One region of the Sphingopyxis chilensis genome, then DNA from elsewhere that is predicted to be linked to it. Evidence: riboswitches for the same ligand, from Rfam matches in the RefSeq annotation. Region 1 holds a riboswitch; the other holds the start of a gene.
What was found. A riboswitch is a leader RNA that binds a small molecule or an ion and turns the genes downstream of it on or off. The one in region 1 is predicted to bind cobalamin.
Positions count from the first base shown of each region.

Region 2: it holds a riboswitch for cobalamin, as region 1 does, so the genes downstream of both, VSX79_RS18375 (TonB-dependent receptor plug domain-containing protein) here and VSX79_RS04245 (TonB-dependent receptor plug domain-containing protein) in region 1, are expected to answer to the same signal.

Region 1 covers NZ_CP142394.1:953,844-957,255, forward strand. Annotated here, with positions in the region: gene cobO (cob(I)yrinic acid a,c-diamide adenosyltransferase) at 1-21, opposite strand, end outside; gene VSX79_RS04245 (TonB-dependent receptor plug domain-containing protein) at 21-1,865, opposite strand; cobalamin riboswitch at 2,043-2,259, opposite strand; gene VSX79_RS04250 (acetyl-CoA C-acyltransferase) at 2,314-3,412, opposite strand, start outside.
Region 2 covers NZ_CP142394.1:3,905,867-3,909,278, reverse strand. Annotated here, with positions in the region: gene VSX79_RS18380 (S41 family peptidase) at 1-1,047, shown strand, start outside; cobalamin riboswitch at 1,101-1,285, shown strand; gene VSX79_RS18375 (TonB-dependent receptor plug domain-containing protein) at 1,434-3,392, shown strand; gene VSX79_RS18370 (DUF1636 domain-containing protein) at 3,392-3,412, shown strand, end outside.

The DNA.
Region 1 (3,412 bases):
GGCGTCGGTGCGCGTCTTCATCAGAAGCGCGCCCGCACGCCGCCATAGGCGGCGCGGCCATAAGTGCCGTAATTGAAGGCGGTCGCATAATCGGCGTCGAACAGATTATCGACGCGGCCGTAAATCTCTAAATTCGGCCCGACCGGGACGGAGGCGCGGATGCCCGCCAGCGCATAGCCATCGAGCGGCACCGCATTCGCCGCATCGTCGAAGCTGTCGCCGACCATGGTCAGCGTCGCGCCGGTCGACAGGCCGAACGACCAATCATAATCGGCCGACAGGCTGACCGCATGTTCGGCGCGGCGCGGCAGGCGCTTGCCGTCGAACACCGCGCGTCCCGAGCGGTCGCGCGCATCGATATAGCTGTATGATGCGGTGACGTTCAGCGCGTCGATCGGCCTCAGCGCCAGCGTCGCCTCGACGCCCTTCGCGCGCGTGCGGTCGATATTGCCATAGGTGAAGGCCGTATTGTCATAATTGATCTGGTCGTTGGTGTTGCGCAGGAACGCGGTGAGCGAGACCAGCGCACGCCCGTCCGCGAGGCTCTGGTCGATCCCGACATCATAGCTTTTCGACCGTTCGGGGCGCAGCGCCGCATTGCCGCTGAAAGCGTCGTACAGTTGGTAAAGCGACGGCGCCTTGAATCCCTCGCCATAGCTTGCGCGCACATTGGTTGCGCCGTCATTCGGCGAATAATTGGCGTTGGCACCGAATGTCGTCGCGCCGCCGAACTGGCTGTGATCGTCATGACGGAACCCGCCCGTCACCGACAGCCCGGCGAACGGCTGGACGATGCCGAGCGCATAGACGCTGTCGATGTTCGCGCGCTGGCTGTCGGTCGATCCAAAGCCGAAGAAATCATAATCGGGGCGCTCATGCTCGTAACCGAAGATCAGCCTGGCCTGTTCGACGGGCGTCACCACGCCCTGATATTCGAAGCGCAAATTGGTGCCCGAATAGCCATAGTCGGGCGCAGTGCCGCGCATGAAATAATAATCGCGGTCGTTGCGCAGCCAGGTCACCGCGGCGCGGCTGGTGAAACGGCCGTCGAAGAGGCCGAGGTTTAGCCCCGCATAGCCGACATATTGGTCGAGCTTCGCGACGTCGGCGCTGTCCGCCGGCGCGCCGAAGAAGCTGTCATAATCGAGGTCGGCGTTGATATAATAGCCGCGCAGGTCGAGGCTCAGCGCGTCGCTGAACGCGACCTTCAACCGCGCGTTGCCGGCGAAATTCTTGTAACCGTCCTTCTCGGCGCCGACCGCCGCCGACGAAATGCCGTCGGTGCGGAAATAGGCGCCGCCGATGCCGCCCGAGATGCGTCCGGCGGTGCCCGACACATCGGCCTTGCCGGTGAAGCTGTCGCTATAACCATATTCGGCCGATCCCTTGGGGGCAAAGCCTTTAGCCGGGGTCGCGGTCGTCAGGCTGACGACGCCGCCGATCGCCTGGCTTCCGTGCACGACCGAATTCGATCCGCGCAGCACTTCGATCCGGTCGATATTGCCGGTCAGCAGGTGCCCGAAATCATATCCGTCGCCGATGCCGCTCGGGTCGTTGACCTTGACGCCGTCGATCAGCACCAGCGTCTGCGTCGTTTCCGCGCCGCGCAGAGATATGCTCGCCACCGATCCCATGCTGCCCGTCCGGCTGAACCGCACCCCCGGGGTCGTGGCGAGCAGGTCGACGACGTCGACCGACTGACGCGTCTCGATCGTATCGGCGTCGATGATGGTAATCGCTTGCCCCGCCTCGTCGCGGGGCTGTTCGATGCCCGACGCGGTGACGACGATATCGTCGCCGGTCTGCGCGAAAGCGGGCGTCGCCGCCGTCAGTGCGATCAAGGATAGGGTCGTGGATTTCAACATGGGAGGCCCCCGCACGCCGGCAACGAAGGCGGAGCCTGCCGAAACGCGAGCGCGATCGACCGATGCTGGCGTCGCAAGTGGCGTAAAGGCCTGCAACCCCGGCACCGAAGCGGCCCCAGCCGCTTGGTCGTCGCTCGACGGAAACCTCCGTGCCTTGGCCACTCCCTGGGCCCTGGCATTGAGCGACCCACGCCGGCAGGTCTCCTGGCTCGCGGGTCAGGGCTTGATGCACGCCTTCCCAGGTTTCCCCAGTGGCTGATCCGCAATTCCGGACCAGTGCATCTCGCTCGCCGCTTACAGTTGCAGGGACAGCCTCGGTTTCGGCGCGCCTTCCGACACGCCTACCGCGTTCCCATTTTAAGCCCTCTCGGGCACCGGCGCGATCATATGCGGAGCAAGCCCCGCACGCGCCGCCCATAGCGGAACGGCAGTTTTGCGCAATCGGGATTTACAGTCGTTCGATGACCATCGCCGCGCCGACCCCCATCGCGCCGGTCAGCACGACCAGGCCGTATTGGCCGCCGCAGGTGTCGAGCGCATCGAGCAGGGTCGAGGTCAGGATCGCGCCGCTTGCCCCCATCGGGTGCCCCTTGGCGAGGTGCCCGCCGCTGACATTGACGCGCACGGGATCGGCTTCGCGGTCGCGCAGGAATTTGGCGATTGTTACCGCGAAAGCCTCCATGAACTCGATCCGGTCGATGTCGTCCAGGGTCAGCCCGGCGCGCGTCAGCACCTTGTCCATCGCCGCGAAGCCGGCGGTCAGCGACGCGGCCGGATCTCCGCCGCTTTCGGCAAAGGCGACGACGCGCACGCGCGGCGTGATGCCAAGCCCTTCGCCGCCGACCAGTGCCAGCCCCGCGCCGTCGCAGATCGGCGGCGCGTGCGCGATGCTGTGGAGTGGCTCGAACCTCGCGCCTTCGAGTGCGCCGGCATATTGCTGCTGCAATTCGCCGAACGCGGGCGGCGCGGCGGCGAGTGATTCCGCGGTGGTTTGCGGACGAATACACTCCTCGCCGACCAGCGGGCCTGTTGTGATCCGCGATTTTTGAAGCGTGGCGTTGTTTTCGGCGGTGCCCGCCTTTCGTTGCGAAGCGAGAGCCACAGCATCGAGTTCGGCGCGGCTGATGCCCTCGGCATTGGCAAGGCGATCGGCCGCGAGAACAGGCGGGACGAAGCGCGCGCGGGGCGGAAGTTCGTCGTTGGTATAGAAACCCGCGCAATCGCCGAGAAAAGGCGCGCCGCTCATCGATTCGACACCCCCGGCCAGCACGTGCGTCGCTTCGCCGCTTGCGACCTTCGCGACCGCCTGACCGATCGCCGACAGCCCCGACGCGCAATAATTGTTGATGCTGTGCGCCGCCACCGTGTCGGGCAGGCCCGCATGCAGCTTCGACACCAGGGCGATATGTCCGCCCTGCGCGCCGGTCTGCGTGACGCAGCCGAGGATCAGCGCATCGGGTGTCGCCGCGATGTCGCCACAACGCACCGCGAGCGCCGCCGCCTGCTGGCGCACCAACTCCTGCGGGCTCAGTCCGGCAAGCCCTCCA
Region 2 (3,412 bases), 1.0 Mb from region 1:
GTCGTCATCGCCGAAGCCTATGAGGGCGCGCCGGCCTTTGCTGCGGGGATCGACCGCGGCACCGCGATCGTCGGGATCGGCACCAACAGCGGCAATGTGCGGAGCGTTGCGAGCATCGTCGCCGCCGAAGGGACGGCGGGACTGGCCGATGCGCTCGGCCCGAACGATCCGGGGGTGAGCCGCGTGCTGCGCATCACCGACGCGGCCGGCACGCGCGACGTCACCGTCGCCAAGGCCGATTATTCGCTCGACCCGGTTTCGGACCGCTATGGCGCCAAGGTCATCACCGAGGGCGGGCGGAGCTATGGCTATCTCAACCTGCGCAGCTTCATCTCGTCGGCCGACGGCCAGCTGACCAATGCCTTCGCCGATTTCCGCGCGCAGGGCGTCACCGACATCATCATCGATTTCCGCTATAATGGCGGCGGTCTGGTTTCGACGGCCAATCTTATGGGCGACCTGATGGGCGCGGGGCGCGCCGGCCAGCTCTTTTCGCAGACGCGCTTTCGCAGCAGTAAGTCGAGCGAGGACGACGAGCATCGCTTCGCGCCGGTCGCGCAATCGATCGCGCCGACGCGCATCGCCTTCATCGGAACCGGATCGACCGCCTCGGCCAGCGAGCTGGTGATCAATTCGATGCTGCCCTATCTCGGCGCCGACATGACGCTCGTCGGCAGCAACACCTATGGCAAGCCGGTCGGCCAGATCGCGCTCGACAAGGCCGAATGCGACGACCGCATGCGCGTGGTCGCATTCGCCACGGGCAATGCCGCAGGACAGAGCGATTATTATGACGGGCTCGCACCGAAGATCGCGAACAGCTGCGCCGCGAACGATGATCTGACGCTCCCGCTCGGCGACCCGCGCGAGGCGTCGATCCGCGCCGCGATCGACTTCCTCGCCGGCAACGCCTGCCCGACCCGGATCGCCGATGCGAGTGCCGGCGCGGCGGCGCGCAGCAGCCGGATGCTGGTGCCCGCGGCCCCCGCGATGCTGGTGCCCGAGCGCCCGAGCGCGGCGCAGCGGGAATTGCCAGGGCTGTTCTGACCGATCGCGCGCTCCCGTCGCGGCGATTGACCGCGGCCGCCAAAACCGGCTAACGGCCGCGGCAAGCGACAGGTTCCTCGGCGACGGGGACTAAGAGGGAACGGGAAAACCCCGGCTGCCCCTGCAACTGTACGCGGCGAGCCATCGGCCACATGCCATTGGGACTTTCAGTCCCGAGAAGGCGGCCGACCGGCGCTGACCCGCAAGCCAGGAGACCTGCCCGTCGCCGTCGTCTTTCGACCGGACAGGGTGTGCCGGGCGGACGGGGGTGAACCCGCATGACGACAAGCTTGGCCGCGTTCGCGCGCGGGCTCGATGTCGTGCGTCCCCAAAGGACAACCCATCGAGCCCGCGCGCGCGGGCGGCATTGTCGATGGGTTGATTATATGTTCAAATTTATTTTCCGAAGTTCGATCTGCCTTGCCGCCGTCGCGGCCTCCTCCGCCGCGGCCGCCGAGGACGCACCCTCCGCACACGCCGTCGCCGCCGACGGCGACAGCATCATCGTCACCGCGACGCGCGCGCCGCTGGCGCTCGACGAAGTGCCGTCGTCGATAACCGTGCTCGACAAGGAAGCGATCGACCGCGCGCAGGATATCGGCGTCACCGAATTGCTGCTCCGCACGCCGGGTATCAGCATCTCGCGCAACGGCGGCTATGGCACGTCGACCTCGCTGCGCATCCGCGGCGCCGAGTCCGAGCATAGCGTCGTCGTCATCGACGGGGTGAAGCTCAACGATCCATCATCGACCGGCGGCGGCTTCAACTTCACCAATTTGCTGGCGGGCGATATTTCGCGGATCGAGGTGCTGCGCGGGCCACAGTCGATCCTATGGGGCAGCCAGGCGATCGGCGGGGTCGTCAATATCGTCACCGCCTCGCCCGAAAAGGCGCTCGAAGGCAGCTTCGACCTCGAGGCTGGGTCGCGCCAGACCGTCAGCGCGCGCGCCGCGGTCGGCGGGCGAACGGGGCCACTCAGCTGGCGCCTCGGCGGCCAGCGTTTCACCACCGACGGCATTTCGTCGCACGCCGAGGCGTTCGGCGGCACCGAGCGCGACGGCTATCGCAACAGCAATGCCTCGGGCCGCGCCGAACTGGCGCTCGCCGACAATGTCAGCGCCGAAGTGCACGGCACTTATTCGAGCGGCCGGGTCGAATTCGACGGCTTCAACACCGATAGCAACGACTATGGGCTGAACAAGGAATTCGTCGGCTATGCGGGGCTGAATTTCGACCTTGCCGGCGGGCGATTCCGCAACCGGATCGCTTTTGCCTATACCGACACGAACCGCGACAATTTCAACCCTGACCGCGCGCGGCCGCGCAGTTTCGAGGCCGACGGCGCGAACAAGCGCTGGGAATATCAGGGTAGCTTCGACGTCAGCGCCCGCATCACCGCGATTTTCGGGGTCGAAAACGAACGCTCGGACTTTCGCAGCCGCTCGCCCTCGGCATCGCTTGGAACCCCGCTCCCCGATTTCGTGCGCGGCAAGGCCGAGATCACGAGCGTCTATGGCCAGCTCGGCGTCGAGCCGGTTGACGGGCTGACGCTCAACGGCGGCGTCCGTTACGACGATCATGATCGCTACGGCGGGCAGACGCTGTTCGCGGCGGGTGGCGTGTGGCGCCTTTCGACGGGCACGGTGCTGCGCGCGAGCTATGGCGAGGGGTTCAAGGCGCCGGGGCTTTACCAGCTGTTCAGCGAATATGGGAATGTCGGGCTCGACCCCGAGGAAGCGCACGGCTGGGAAGCCGGGATCGAACAGCATCTTCTGGGCCGCAAACTCGTCGTCGGCGCGATCTGGTTCGATCGCACGACGACGAACCAGATCATCTACAATGGCTGTTCGACGCCCTCGACCGATCCGCTCTGCACGGTTCCCGGCATCAACCCGCCCACCCCGCGCTTCGGATATTATCTCAACGTCGCGCGCAGCGAAGCGCATGGCGTCGAAGGCTCCGCGGCGCTCACCCTCGGCGCGCTGACGGTGGACGGCAATTATAGCTGGATAGCCTCCGAGGATCGTTCGGCGGGCGCCAATTTCGGCAATTGGCTGCCGCGCCGCCCGCGCTATACCGCCAATGCATCGGCAAGTTATGGCTTCGGCTTCGGGCTCGAACTCGGCGCGGCGCTGCGCTGGTCGGGCAAGAGCTATGACAATGCGAGCAACGCCCAGCGGCTGGGTGGCTATACGCTCGTCGACCTGCGCGCAGAAGTTGCACTGTCCGACGCGGTGAAGCTGTTCGCGCGTGCCGAAAATATCTTCGCCGAGCATTATATGACGGCCTACCGCTATGGCTCGCTCGGCCGCAGCATCTATGCCGGCATAAGGGGGCGTTTCTGATGCTGACACGCGTCGATCCC